Regions from separate parts of the Thiobacter subterraneus genome, predicted to be linked through region 3. Evidence: predicted binding sites of a transcription regulator. Region 3 holds the regulator's gene; each other region holds the start of a gene.
The links. Region 3 encodes NrdR, which represses ribonucleotide reductase genes. Its sites were predicted from a motif close to CACNANATNTNGTG; they were not measured.

Region 1 (4,676 bases), 1.2 Mb from region 3:
TTTCACCGCGCGGCGGGTGCACGGCGTGTGCGTCACACCCCACATCCATCCCCACCGCCGCCAGGCCCTGGCCCCGGCCTGCAGCGTCACGGTGCTGGCACCCGACTGCCTCACCGCCGATGCCCTGACCAAGATCGTGCTCGCCGACCGCGCCGCCGCCCGCCCTCTGTTGGCCCGGTTCGCAGCCCGGGCCATCGTGCTTGAGCGCGATGAACGCAGCGGCGCCTGGACCATGACTCAACTCCATCCCGAGGAGCCATGCCATGCATAAACTTCCTCTGCCCATCCGCCTCGGGCAACGCCACCGCCGCATACTGCAGGGCATCTTCTTCGGCACGTGGTTGTCGGGAACCCTTTGGCTGCTCTTCCATTACTTCCTCACCTCGCCGGGGCCGTTCGGTTTTGCACCGCACCCGCTGGAAAAGTGGTGGCTGCGCCTCCACGGGGCCTTTGCCTTCGCCATCCTGGTGGCCGCCGGTTCGGTGCTGCCGGTGCACGCGCGCACGGCCTGGCAGCGCAACAGAAACCGCCGGACCGGCCTTGTGCTGCAGATCTGCCTCGCATGGCTGGCGGCTACCGGCTATGCCCTGTACTACTTCGGCGGCGAATCGACCGAAACATGGCTGCCCCCTCTGCACTGGCTCCCCGGTCTCGCCCTGCCCGTCGTGCTGGCCCTGCACGTGCGGCTGGGGCGGCGTGCAGGCCTGCCCGCGCGCTACCGCCACCGCCCGGATCCACCGCAGCAGAAATCCTTGCCCGCCACCGAAACCCCCTGACCATTCGCCACCTGAAAGAAAATGGGAAAGCGGGGTCAGGCCTTTACTTTAGGAAAGTGGGGTCAGGCCTTTACTTTATAGTCAGGCCAGTGTAGCCGCCAAAGCGCGTCCACCTCTCCCACATTTTGCCGGTTATGTGGACGCAGTGTGGGAGCGGCTCCAGCCGCGCCGGACCACCTCACTATAAAGTAAAGGCCTGACCCCACCCATAAGTCCTGACCCGGTTTCCGGAGAGTCAGTCGAACACCACGGTCTTGTTGGCATAGACCAGCACGCGGTTGTCGATATGCCAGCGCACCGCGCGGGAAAGTACGATCTTTTCCAGGTCGGCGCCTTTCTGGATGAGGTCCTCGAGCTGGTCACGATGGGAGATGCGCACCACGTCCTGCTCGATGATGGGGCCGTCGTCCAGCACTTCGGTCACGTAGTGGCTGGTGGCGCCGATCAGCTTGACGCCCCGCTCGTAGGCCCGGTGATAGGGCCGCGCGCCGTGGAAGGCGGGCAGGAAGGAGTGGTGGATGTTGATGATGCGGTTCGGATAGTGGTGGATGAATTCCGGAGAGAGCACCTGCATGTAGCGCGCCAGCACGATGAAATCCACGTGGTGATGGCGCAGCAGGGCGAGCTGGTCGCGCTCCACCTCGCGTTTGGAATCCCGGTGTACCGGCATATGCTGGAAGGGGATGCGGTAGGCCTCCGCCAGCCAGTGGGTGTCCTCGTGGTTGCTGATGATGAGGGGGATGTCGCAGTGGAGCTCGCCCGCCTGGTGCCTGTACAGGAGATCCGCCAGACAGTGGTCGTACTTTGACACGAACACCGCCATGCGCGGCCGCTGGGCGGACAGGGCGAGGCGCCAGGTCATGGAAAACTTCTCCGCCACCGGGCGGAAGGCGGTTTCGAACTCCGAGATATCCAGCCGGAAATCCGAGAGGTCCCACTCCACCCGCATCAGGAAGAGTTTCATCTCCGCGTCCTGGTGCTGGTCGGCGTGGAGGATGTTGGCATCGTGGCGCAGCAGGAAGTCAGCGATGGCCGCCACCAGACCCTTCTGGTCGGGGCAGCTGATGAGGAGCACGGCGGTGTTTTTCATGGTGGGGCGCCCGGGTCTTTTCCCGGATCATAGCACCCGCCCTTCTCCGGACCCGGATGCCCGCAATTCGCCCCTGCGACGGCCGCGGCGCGCGGCTTGGCCGCGCTTCCCACATTTCAGTTGACACCGGGCCCCGGATCCCTAGAATTGGGGTCCTCGACTACCCTTGACCACAAGATATTGTGGTTCCGGGTAGCCCGCCTAAGCTGGTCATTTTTAAGCTTTTTCCAAAGAGAGCCCGTCGAGAAAGAGGAGACCACCCCATGCAACCGTCCCCCGCCGTCACCGATTCCGCCCCCGCCCGCCCCCTCGACTACGCCGCTCCGCCCACCATGAACGACCGCACCTACGCCGACTACAAGACCATCCGCCGCAACGGCAGCGTGGTGGCGTTCGAGCCCAACAAGATCGCCATCGCCATGACCAAGGCCTTCGTCGCGGTCAAGGGCAGTCAGGCCGCGGCCTCGGCGCGGGTGCGCGAGCTGGTGGAGCAGCTGACGCAGCAGGTGGTGAACGCGCTCATGCGCCGCCAGCCCAACGGCGGCACCTTCCACATCGAGGACATCCAGGACCAGGTGGAGCTGGCGCTCATGCGCTCCGGCGAACACGACGTGGCGCGCGCCTATGTGCTCTACCGGGAGGAACGGGCCCGGGCGCGCGCTGCGCAGAAGCAGCAGGCCGCCCAGCCGGCGCCCACCCTCAACGTGGTGGAGAACGGCGTGAGCCGGCCGCTGGACGTGGCGCGCCTGCGGGCGCTGATCGAGGCCTCCTGCGAGGGACTGGGCGACCAGGTTTCGCCCGACGCCATCATGGAAGCGGTGATGCGGGATCTCTACGACGGCGTGCGCATGGAGGAAGTGCGCAAGAGCACCATCCTCGCCGCACGCTCCATGATCGAAAAGGACCCGGCCTATTCCCAGGTCTCCGCCCGCCTGCTGCTCAACAGCATCCGCTACGAGGTGCTGGGCGAGGAAGTGTCCCAGGCGGAGATGGCCACCCGCTATGCCGAGTATTTCCCGCGCTTCATCAAGAAGGGCATCGAGGCGGAGCTCTTGGACGAGCGCCTGGCCCAGTTCGACCTCGCGCGCCTGGGCGCAGCGCTGGATGCCTCGCGTGACCTGCAGTTTGGCTACCTGGGGCTGCAGACCCTCTACGACCGCTATTTCCAGCACATCGACGAGCGGCGCATCGAGCTGCCCCAGATCTTCTTCATGCGCGTGGCCATGGGCCTGGCCCTCAACGAAATCGACCGCGAGGCGCGCGCCATCGAGTTCTACGACGTGCTGTCGCGGTTCGACTTCATGAGCTCCACGCCCACCCTGTTCAATTCCGGCACGCGCCACTCCCAGCTGTCGAGCTGCTATCTCACCACGGTGTCCGATGATCTGGAGGGGATCTACCAGGCCATCAAGGAAAACGCCATGCTGCAGAAGTTCGCCGGCGGTCTGGGCAACGACTGGACGCCGGTGCGCGCGCTGGGTTCCCACATCAAGGGCACCAACGGCAAGTCCCAGGGCGTGATTCCCTTCCTGAAGGTGGTGAACGACACCGCCGTGGCGGTGAACCAGGGCGGCAAGCGCAAGGGGGCGGTGTGCTCCTATCTCGAAACCTGGCACCTGGACATCGAAGAGTTCCTCGAGCTGCGCAAGAACACCGGCGACGACCGGCGGCGCACCCACGACATGAACACGGCCAACTGGATTCCCGACCTGTTCATGAAGCGGGTGATGGAGAATGGCGAGTGGACCCTGTTCTCCCCCAACGAGGTGCCGGATCTGCACGACAAGTACGGCCGTGAATTCGAGCGCGCCTACGTGGCCTACGAGGAGAAGGCGGCGCGCGGCGAGATCAAGAACTTCCGCCGGGTGTCCGCGGTGCAGCTGTGGCGCAAGATGCTCACCATGCTGTTCGAGACCGGGCATCCCTGGATCACCTTCAAGGATCCCTGCAATATCCGCAGCCCCCAGCAGCACGTGGGGGTGGTGCATTCCTCCAACCTGTGCACCGAGATCACCCTCAACACCTCGGACACGGAAATCGCGGTGTGCAACCTGGGTTCGGTGAACCTGGTGAACCACATCCGCGACGGCAAGCTCGATCACGAGAAACTCAGGAAGACCATTCGCACCGCCATGCGCATGCTGGACAACGTGATCGACATCAACTACTACGCCGTGGGCAAGGCGCGCACCTCCAACCTCAAACACCGGCCCGTGGGGCTGGGCATCATGGGCTTCCAGGATGCCCTCTACGAGCTGCGCATTCCCTATGCCTCCCCGGAGGCGGTGGAATTCGCCGACCGCTCCATGGAGGCCGTGGCCTACTACGCCTACTGGGCCTCGACGGAGCTGGCCGAGGAACGCGGCCGCTACAGCACCTTCAGGGGTTCCCTGTGGGATCGCGGCATCCTGCCCAAGGACAGCCTGAAACTGCTTGCCGAGGAGCGCGGCGGCTACCTGGAATACGATGATTCGGAAACCCTGGACTGGGAGGCCCTGCGCCAGCGCATCCGGCAGGTGGGCATGCGCAATTCCAACTGCCTGGCCATCGCCCCCACCGCCACCATCGCCAACATCGTGGGCGTGTCGGCCTCCATCGAACCCACCTACCAGAACCTCTACGTGAAATCCAACCTCTCGGGCGAATTCACCGTGGTGAACAAATACCTGGTGGCGGATCTCAAGAAGCTGGGTCTGTGGGACGAGGTGATGGTGGGGGATCTCAAGTACTTCGACGGGTCGCTTGCCCGCATCGACCGCGTGCCGGCGGAGCTGCGCCACCTGTATGCCACCTCCTTCGAGATCGAGCCC
Region 2 (4,676 bases), 310 kb from region 3:
GGCTGGCGGCCTGCTCCCAGCGGGTGATGCGCCGGTCGAAGTCGAGATAGCAGCGCCACGCCGCCAGGAGGTTGCGCCCCAGCAGCAGGAAGGAGAGCGCGCTCGCAGCGAGGGCAGGGTAGAACAGTGCCGGCAGGAAGGGTGCGGCGGCGAGCAGCAGCAGCGCCACCTCGTGGGCGAGGGCCTGATGCCGGGCTTGCGCGTCTGCGATGACCTGCTTCATGTTGGGCGTGCTGCCGCGGGGAGGATGGCGGCTTTGCAGGTGCAGCCATACCAGGAACGGCACGATCTTGTAGAGCATGCCGTTTACCGCGGACAGGGCAAAACCCATGATCCAGAGGATGCCCACGAACAGTGGGCGCACCGGGGCCTGATCCCAGGCCGGCACCAGCCAGGCCAGAGTCGTGGCCAGGGCCGCCGCAAGCAGGCTTGCCATGGCCACCCGCCAGAAACGCAGGGTGACATCGGCCTGACGGCGACGACGCTTTTGCTGCAGATGCAGGGTGGCCAGGGCGAAGCTCAGGAAACCCGCGAGCAGCACCACCAGGGCGAGGAACTGCGCGGCCGGGACGTCCCACAGCCGGCCGACACTCAAAGCGCATAGACCAAGCAGGATCGCCGCGTCCAGCACTCGCGCAAGCCACGGTGGATAAGGGGGTGTCATCTGAAACATGGGCACCACCTGGTAGGCCACGCCGATCACCAGCAGTCCCACCCAGCCGAGCAGACCCCAGCTCAGATGCACGTCGGCCAGGACGGGCAGGGCGAGTGTTCCGTGGCCGGCGTAGTGCCAGGCCGCGAGCAGGCCCAGGGACACGGTGACCGCAAGCGCGGCCAGCGCCATGCGCATGCCGCGGGTGGTGGCATTGCGCACGGGTGCCGCGCCCAGCGCCGCCAGGCCATGGACGGTCAAAGCCAGCAAGGACCACGCCAGGAGAGGCAGTGCGGCCAGCGCGATGTCCGTGCGTCCCCACGCGAAGCCGGCTGCGAGCAGCAGCGTGCCGATGACAAGCGGCGGGTGGAGCAGCCAGGCGATCCTCACGGGCCGTCTGAGCACCGCTCCGGCGACCACCGGCAGCATCTGCAACAGGGCCCCGACCATGCACAGGGCCAGCACGCCCAGGGTGATCAGGTGGGTGGCGGCGAGCAGCGCCGGATGCCAGCGGCTGGTCAATGCTGCCGGGCCGGCCGCGGCCAACACGCCCGCTGCCAGCAGGCCGAAAAGGGGTGCCGTGAGGAAAAAGCGCAGGGGCACGGAAATGGGTGGCGCCTGCTCCAGGGAGAGGGCCGAGGTGGACATGACCGCGCTACTCCTGCCAGATCAGGACGGCGAAGCCTCCATCAGCCAGCGGTTCCGTTCGCCTGCTGTAGCCGTAGCGGTCAAGGATGCCGTAGAGGGGAAAGGGCTCGCGCGGCAGCAGGACGCGCAGCCGCTCCCCCGGCGCGAGTTCGTCAAGCGCTTCGAGCGTGCGCTCCAGGGGCTCCGGCGGCTCCAGCGCCCGGACGTCCAGCACCCGCTCGCGCACGGTTTCCGCCATCGTCAGCCCATGGCCTGCATGCGCGCCAACAGGGCCGCGCTTTCCCGGGCGAGCAGCCGGTCGCACATGGGATAGAGGATCTGCTCTTCTTTGAGGTTGTGCTGCTCCATGAGCACGAGCAGGGTTTCCGCCGCGCCGGCATAGGCCTCGCGGTCGCGGCGGGCGAGCGCCTCGCCCATGGCTGCCAGCAGCTCGCGCATGTCTTCATGTTCGGCGCGCATCACCCGCGAAGGCCCGCTGCTGTTGCCCGTGGCGGCTTCGAAGGCCGGGAACAGGACTTCCTCCTCCATCGCCAGGTGGCGCGCCATGGCGGCATGGAAACCGGCGAACTGCGCGGCGGCCCGCTCCCAGTCACCGCCGGCGACGGCCGCCTCGGCCTGGGCGAAGGCTTCGTCACAGCGCGCGTGATCTGCGCCGAGATAGCCACGAATGGTTTCCATGAGGGGCCTCCGTTGACGGATGGCCCATTGTGCGCCGGGCGCCCGCCGCCGGCCTTGACGGGCATCAAGATCCGCCCTGATGACGGCGCAGGGCGTCCACGTCCGGGATGGTGATACGCCGGCCCTCCACCCGGATCAGGCCGGCCTCGCTGAGATGGTGCAGGATGCGGGAAAAGGTTTCCGGGGTGAGATTGAGACGGGAGGCGATCACCTGCTTGCTCGCCGGGAGTTCCACCACCGCATGGGGTTGCCCCAGACACTCGTGCTGCAGCAGATAACCCACCACCCGCTGGGTGCCGGACAGGGAGCAGTAGGTCTCCATGTCGTGAATCAGCGAATGGAGGCGCAGGGAGAGGCCGGCGAGCATCTTGCGCGCCAGACCCGGGTCGCTGTCCATGGCCTGGAACAGCGCGCCCTTGGCCACATGTAACAGCAGGCTGTCCACCAGCGCCTGGGCGAACACCGGGTAGGGCTTTTCCATGAACATCACCGCCTCGCCGAAGCTTTGGCCGGCACCGATGATCTCCACTACTTTTTCCCCACCGTGGGCGGAAGGAAAGGCGAGCTTGATCTGGCCGTGGGCGACGATGTAAAAGCCATTGGCGGGATCCCCCCTCTGGAAGATCATCTCGCCCCGTTTCGGGCGCAACTCGCGGCATCCCCGCGCAAGCTCGCTGAGCTGAGGTTCGGCGACCTGACGGAAAAGCGGCACGTGAGCCAGCAGGCTGCGGATGTCGAGTTGGGGTCGCGCCATGAAGCACCCTTGCGTTGTTTTGACCGGATTGTACCCACCTTGCCCTGCCCGTCCCAGTCCGTGCGGGGGCGCACTTCGTTCGTCCGGGGCCCAAACCTGCCGGGGTCGGAAAACTTGATCCGGGACAAGAATTCTTGTCAACTGTCTTGACCCCCACACAACATGTTGTAGGCTGGGCCTGTCGTTACCCCAAGAAATTGGGGTCATTGGGAAGGAGGGGGTGATGGAAACCACCGGATACGATGCGGCGACTGCTGGCGATCTCAGAACCACGGGGAAGCTGCATCTCCCGCCGACCCACGTTCTGAAACGGGATGGGCGGATCGTTCCATTCGATGCCGAACGCATTTGTTTCGCCATCCAGCGCGCAGGGCAGGCCACGGGCGAGTTTGGTGCCGGTGAGGCCCGGCGCCTTGCCGGCCAGGTGGTGAAGGTGATCAGCCACCGTTTTGCGGGCCGGATGCCGTCCATCGAGCAGATCCAGGATGTGGTGGAGCAGGCCCTGATCGCCGCCGACCATTTCCGCACGGCCCGTGCCTATATCGTGTACCGGGAGCAGCATCATCGCCTGCGCCAGGACCGCAAAACCGCGGTGGAAGTGGAAAGCACCATCAACGAGTATCTGGAACGGCGCGACTGGCGCGTGCAGGCCAATGCCAACCAGGGTTACTCTCTGGGCGGTTTGATTCTCAACGTCTCCGGCAAGGTCGTGGCCAACTATTGGCTGAACCATGTCTACCCGCCTGAAATCGGCGAGGCCCACCGCTGCGGTGACATCCACATCCATGATCTGGACATGCTGGCCGGCTACTGCGCCGGCTGGTCTTTGCGCATGCTTCTCAACGAGGGTCTGAACGGCGTACCGGGTAAGGTGGAGGCGGCGCCGCCCAAACACCTCTCCGGCGCCGTCGGGCAGATGGTTAATTTCCTGGGCACGCTGCAGAACGAGTGGGCGGGCGCCCAGGCTTTTTCCTCCTTCGACACCTATCTGGCGCCTTACGTAAGAAAGGATCGCCTCTCCTATGAAGAGGTCCGGCAATCCATCCAGGAGCTCATCTATAACCTGAACGTGCCCTCCCGTTGGGGCACCCAGACGCCGTTCACCAACCTGACGTTCGACTGGACCTGCCCGGAGGACCTGCGCGAGCAGGTGCCCGTCATTGCCGGTGAGGAAATGCCCTTTACCTACGGTGAGCTGCAGGCCGAGATGGACATGATCAATCGGGCTTACATCGAGGTCATGACACGCGGCGATGCCAAGGGGCGCGTGTTCACCTTTCCCATCCCGACCTACAACATGACGCGGGACTTTCCGTGGGAGTCGGATAATGCCAGGCTCCTGTTCGAAATGACTGCGAAGTATGGCCTGCCGTACTTCCAGAATTTCATCAACTCCGACCTCAAGCCCAACATGATCCGCTCCATGTGCTGCCGCCTGCAGCTCGATTTGCGTGAGCTCCTCAAACGCGGCAACGGCTTGTTCGGGTCGGCGGAGCAGACGGGCTCGATTGGTGTGGTCACCATAAACTGCGCGCGGCTCGGTTATCTCTGTCGGGGTGACGAGGCAGAGTTGTTCCGGCGCCTGGACCGCCTGCTGGATCTGGGGCGCGACAGCCTGGAGATCAAACGCAAGGTCATACAGCGCCATATGGACAATGGCCTGTTCCCCTACACCAAGCGTTATCTCGGGACGCTGCGCAACCATTTCTCCACCCTCGGCGTGAACGGGATCAACGAAATGATCCGCAATTTCACATCCGACAGGGAGAACATCACCACGCAATGGGGGCATGACTTCGCCATGCGTCTGCTGACCCACGTGCGGGCCCGCATCATCACCTATCAGGAACAGACCGGACACATGTACAACCTGGAAGCCACGCCGGCAGAGGGCACCACCTATCGATTCGCCAAGGAGGACCGGGCACGCTTTCCGGACATCAT
Region 3 (4,676 bases):
GCAGGGCATTCATGGCGCGGGATTATACGGGCGAAAGTTGCTACCATGCGCCCCATGAAACTGCGTCATCTCGTCGGTATGGGTGGGGTGCCGCCCCACGACAACCCCCGCGCCTATCTCTGGGAACGCCGGTTGCGCTGGGTGATGATGGGCGTGGCCCTGCTCGCCCTGCCTTCCTATTATCTGGAGATGGCCTATGCCACCGGCCCCTGGCACTGGGCGGGGCGCGGGCTGGATGCCCTGATCTTCCTCGCCTTCGGCGCGGAATTTGCCTGGATGCTTCACGTCACGCGCCAGCGGCGGTTGTATGTGCTGCACAACTGGCTGGATCTGCTGATCATCGGTGGTGCCTTCGTAAGTCTGTGGGAGGCCAGCCTCGACTGGTTGCCGGTGGTGCGCCTGGCGCGGCTCATGTACGTCACGCTCATCTTCGCCCGCGTGGTGGCGGTGGTGCGTGACCTGTTGGCCCCTGCTTCCGTACCCTACCTGCTGGGCTGGGGCGTGCTCCTGTTCGGGGCCGCGGGGGCGGGCTTCTACTGGCTCGAGCCCGGGGTGGGCTCATTCTGGGAAGGCGTGTGGCTGGCCTTCGTGACGGGCAGCACCGTGGGCTATGGCGACATCGTCCCCACCACGCCGGGCGCACGCGTGCTCGCCATGCTGGTGGTGCTGGTGGGCTTTGCCATGCTGTCCCTGGTCACCGCGGCTATCGCCGCGTTCTTCATCGGCGAGGACGAGAAGCGGCTGCGGCGGGAAATGCACCAGGACATTCGCGAGCTGCGCGCCGAGGTGCAGGGACTCCGGGCCGAGCTGGCGCGGCTTGCGGCGCTGCTGGAATCCCTGTCCCGGCCACCCCGGACATGATAAAATCGCGCCTTTTCTTCAAACACTTGAGATTTCACTCATGTTCAGCCCCGGGCACACCATCCAGGCCATCGACCCCGAACTCTGGGAGGCGATGGAAAAAGAGCGCCAGCGTCAGGAAGACCACATCGAACTGATCGCCTCCGAGAACTACACCAGCCCCGCCGTGATGCAGGCGCAGGGCTCGGTGCTCACCAACAAGTACGCGGAGGGCTATCCCGGCAAGCGCTACTACGGCGGCTGCGAATGGGTGGACATCGCCGAGCAGCTGGCCATCGACCGCGCCAAGGCCCTGTTCGGCGCGGAATATGCCAATGTCCAGCCCCACTCCGGCTCCCAGGCCAACGCCGCGGTATATTTCGCCATGCTGCAGCCGGGGGAGACGATCCTGGGCATGTCGCTCGCCCACGGCGGCCATCTCACCCATGGCGCGGCGGTGAACTTCTCCGGCAAGATCTTCAAGGCCATCACCTACGGCCTGCACCCGGAAACCGAAGCCATCGACTACGACCAGGTGCAGCGTCTGGCGTCCGAACACCGGCCCAAGATGATCGTGGCGGGTGCTTCGGCCTATTCCCTCGTGATCGACTGGAAGCGCTTCCGGGAAATCGCCGACTCCGTGGGCGCCTACCTGTTCGTGGACATGGCCCACTACGCGGGTCTGGTGGCGGCGGGCGTCTATCCCAGCCCGGTGGGCATTGCCGATTTCGTCACCAGCACCACCCACAAAACCCTGCGCGGGCCCCGTGGCGGCATCATCCTGTCCCGTGCCGAGTTCGAGAAGCCGCTCAATTCCACCATCTTCCCGGGCATCCAGGGCGGCCCCCTCATGCACGTGATCGCCGCCAAGGCGGTCGCCTTCAAGGAAGCCATGAGCAGGGAGTTCCGGCACTACCAGGAACAGGTGGTGGCCAATGCGCGCGTGATGGCCAAGGTGCTCACGGAGCGGGGCCTGCGCATCGTGTCCGGACGCACCGACTGCCACATGTTCCTGGTGGACCTGCGCGCCAGGAATCTCACGGGCAAGGAGGCGGAGGCGGCCCTGGGGCGCGCCCATATCACGGTGAACAAGAACGCCATTCCCAACGACCCCCAGAAACCCTTCGTCACCAGCGGTATCCGCATCGGCACGCCGGCCATGACCACGCGTGGCTTCCGCGAGATCGAGGCCGAGCAGCTGGCCAACCTGATCGCCGACGTGCTGGAAGCGCCCAACGACGACACCGTGATCGCCCGTGTGGCAAACGAGGTGCGCGCCCTGTGCGCGAAGTTTCCGGTGTACGGCAAGTAGCAGGATGCCGGGGATGTCTGCGTGAGTCCGTCGCCCCACTGAAACCATGAAATGCCCCTTCTGCGGTTCCCTGGATACCCAGGTGATCGACTCCCGCGTGAGCGAGGAAGGGGACAGCATTCGTCGCCGGCGCCGCTGCGCAGCCTGCACCAAGCGTTTCACCACCTACGAGACCGCCGAGCTGCGCCTGCCCCAGGTGGTCAAGCAGAACGGCAGCCGGGAGGAATTCTCCAAGGAGAAACTGCGTACCGGGTTCATGCGTGCCCTGCACAAGCGGCCCGTGCCCACGGAATACGTGGATGCGGCCATCGAACGCATCGTGCAGGAGCTCCTCAGCCTGGGACAGCGTGAGGTGGATGCGCGGCGCATCGGCGAGATGGTGATGGCCGAGCTCTACAAGCTGGACAAGGTGGCCTATATCCGGTTCGCTTCCGTCTACAGAAGCTTCGAGGACGTGGACGATTTCCGCGAGGTGCTCAAGGACCTGGGATCGTCCGAGGCCAAGAAGCGCAAGCGGTAAGACTTTCCCGACGCAAGGACGCCGGGCGCGCAACCGACGGCCGGGTTTCCTGCGCGTGTGCGGCGTCCCGGCGTTTTTGCAAGACACCGAAGATGTTTTCTGCTGCCGACCACGAATTCATGACCCGCGCCCTGCGGCTGGCGGAGCGCGGCCTCTATACCACGACACCCAACCCCCGGGTGGGTTGCGTCGTGGTGCAGGACGGCACCGTGGTGGGCGAGGGCTTCCACGAGCGGGCCGGGGAAGCCCATGCCGAGACCCGCGCCCTGGCCCAGGCCGGTGCCCGCGCGCGGGGCGCGACCGTGTACGTGACACTGGAACCCTGTGCCCACCATGGCCGCACCCCCCCTTGCGCCGATGCTCTGGTGAAGGCCGGTGTGGCGCGCGTGGTGGTGGCGATGGAGGATCCCAATCCCCTGGTGGCGGGCCGCGGGCTGGGCCGCCTGCGTACGGCGGGCATCCGGGTGGAGACCGGATTGCTCGGCGCCGAGGCCCGGGAACTCAACATCGGTTTCGTCACCCGCATGAGTCGGGGTCGGCCCTGGGTGCGGGTGAAAAGTGCCGCCAGCCTGGACGGACGTACCGCGCTTGCCAACGGGGTGTCCAAGTGGATCACCGGCGAGGCGGCGCGCCACGACGTGCAGCACTGGCGGGCGCGGGCCTGCGCCATCCTCACCGGCGCCGGCACCGTGCTTGCGGACGATCCGCAACTCACTGTGCGCGACATCCCGACCCCGCGTCAGCCGCGTCGCATCGTGGTGGACAGCTATCTCAGCATGCCCCTGCAGGCGCGCATCCTCGAGGGAGGCACCACGGTGGTGGTGACCGCCAGCGAAGACGCGGCTGCCATAGGCGCGCTGCGCGAGGCGGGTGTGACGGTGGTGGAAATGGGCCGCCCCGGCGGACAGGTGGATCTGGCCCGTCTCATGGGGTGGCTGGCGGAGCAGGGGGTGAACGAACTCATGGTGGAGGCAGGCGCCAGCCTCAATGGTGCGCTGCTGGAGGCGGGGCTGGTGGACGAACTGGTGCTCTATCTCGCCCCGGCGCTTCTGGGCAGCACGGCGCGCGGCCTGTTCGTGCTGCCGGAATTCACCACCATGGCCCAGCGCATCCATCTGGACATTCGTGACGTGCGGGCGGTGGGCCGCGATCTGCGGCTCATCGCCCGTGTCCTGCCGCAGCAGGAGGCCTGAACATGTTTACGGGTATCGTTGCGGCCGTGGGCCGCGTCGTCGCCGCCGAACCGCTGGCCGATGGGCTGCGGGTGACCATCGACGCGGGTGGTCTGGATTTGTCCGACGTGGCCATCGGCGACAGCATCGCTGCCAACGGTGTCTGCCTCACCGTGGTGGCGCGCGAGGGCCGCCGCTATCAGGTGGATGTCTCCGGCGAGACGCTGCGTTGCACCACTGGCTTTCATGTGGGCCAGGCGGTCAACCTGGAGAAGGCGCTGCGCCTCGCGGACCGGCTGGGCGGCCATCTGGTCTCCGGCCACGTGGACGGCGTGGGTGTGGTGACGCGCTTCGAACCGGTGGGCAGTTCGCATCTTCTGGAAGTGGCGGCGCCCCCCGGCCTTGCCCGCTACATTGCCGTCAAGGGGTCCATCACGGTGGATGGTGTCAGTCTGACCGTGAACCAGGTGGCGGGGGAGCGCTTCAGCGTCAATCTCATTCCCCATACCTTGGAAATGACCACCCTCAAGAACCTCACGCCGGGCAGTCGTGTCAACCTCGAGGTGGATCTGCTTGCCCGCTACGCCGAGCGCCTGCTGAGCTACGTTCCGGACAGGGTCTGAGCCGGCAAGGGCACCAGGGGGGAATGCGCCGGGGAATGTCCTTCGCGACCCCCGCGTTTGAATAAAATGCGATAATCCAAGGCCCCAAGGCTGACCGGAAGCGGAGAGCGTATCGTGGCAATCAGCCCCATCGAAGAAATCATCGCCGACATCAAGGCCGGCAAAATGGTCATCCTGGTGGACGAGGAGGACCGGGAAAACGAGGGCGA

Region 1: the regulator NrdR is predicted to act here: its motif matches at 2,038-2,051, upstream of ACZ42P_RS06410 (ribonucleoside-diphosphate reductase subunit alpha).
Region 2: the regulator NrdR is predicted to act here: its motif matches at 2,889-2,902, upstream of ACZ42P_RS00270 (ribonucleoside triphosphate reductase).

The regions. Positions count from the first base shown of each region.
Region 1 covers NZ_AP042402.1:1,277,590-1,282,265, forward strand. Annotated here, with positions in the region: gene ACZ42P_RS06395 (FAD:protein FMN transferase) at 1-271, shown strand, start outside; gene ACZ42P_RS06400 (hypothetical protein) at 264-776, shown strand; gene purU (formyltetrahydrofolate deformylase) at 1,012-1,866, opposite strand; gene ACZ42P_RS06410 (ribonucleoside-diphosphate reductase subunit alpha) at 2,130-4,676, shown strand, end outside.
Region 2 covers NZ_AP042402.1:48,334-53,009, forward strand. Annotated here, with positions in the region: gene ACZ42P_RS00245 (NAD(P)H-dependent flavin oxidoreductase) at 1-27, shown strand, start outside; gene ACZ42P_RS00250 (permease) at 1-1,300, opposite strand, end outside; gene ACZ42P_RS00255 (DUF2249 domain-containing protein) at 1,308-1,538, opposite strand; gene ACZ42P_RS00260 (hemerythrin domain-containing protein) at 1,541-1,978, opposite strand; gene ACZ42P_RS00265 (Crp/Fnr family transcriptional regulator) at 2,043-2,732, opposite strand; gene ACZ42P_RS00270 (ribonucleoside triphosphate reductase) at 2,956-4,676, shown strand, end outside.
Region 3 covers NZ_AP042402.1:2,490,395-2,495,070, forward strand. Annotated here, with positions in the region: gene ACZ42P_RS12250 (TRAP transporter small permease subunit) at 1-13, opposite strand, end outside; gene ACZ42P_RS12255 (potassium channel family protein) at 55-861, shown strand; gene glyA (serine hydroxymethyltransferase) at 902-2,152, shown strand; gene nrdR (transcriptional regulator NrdR) at 2,199-2,672, shown strand; gene ribD (bifunctional diaminohydroxyphosphoribosylaminopyrimidine deaminase/5-amino-6-(5-phosphoribosylamino)uracil reductase RibD) at 2,765-3,865, shown strand; gene ACZ42P_RS12275 (riboflavin synthase) at 3,868-4,467, shown strand; gene ribBA (bifunctional 3,4-dihydroxy-2-butanone-4-phosphate synthase/GTP cyclohydrolase II) at 4,582-4,676, shown strand, end outside.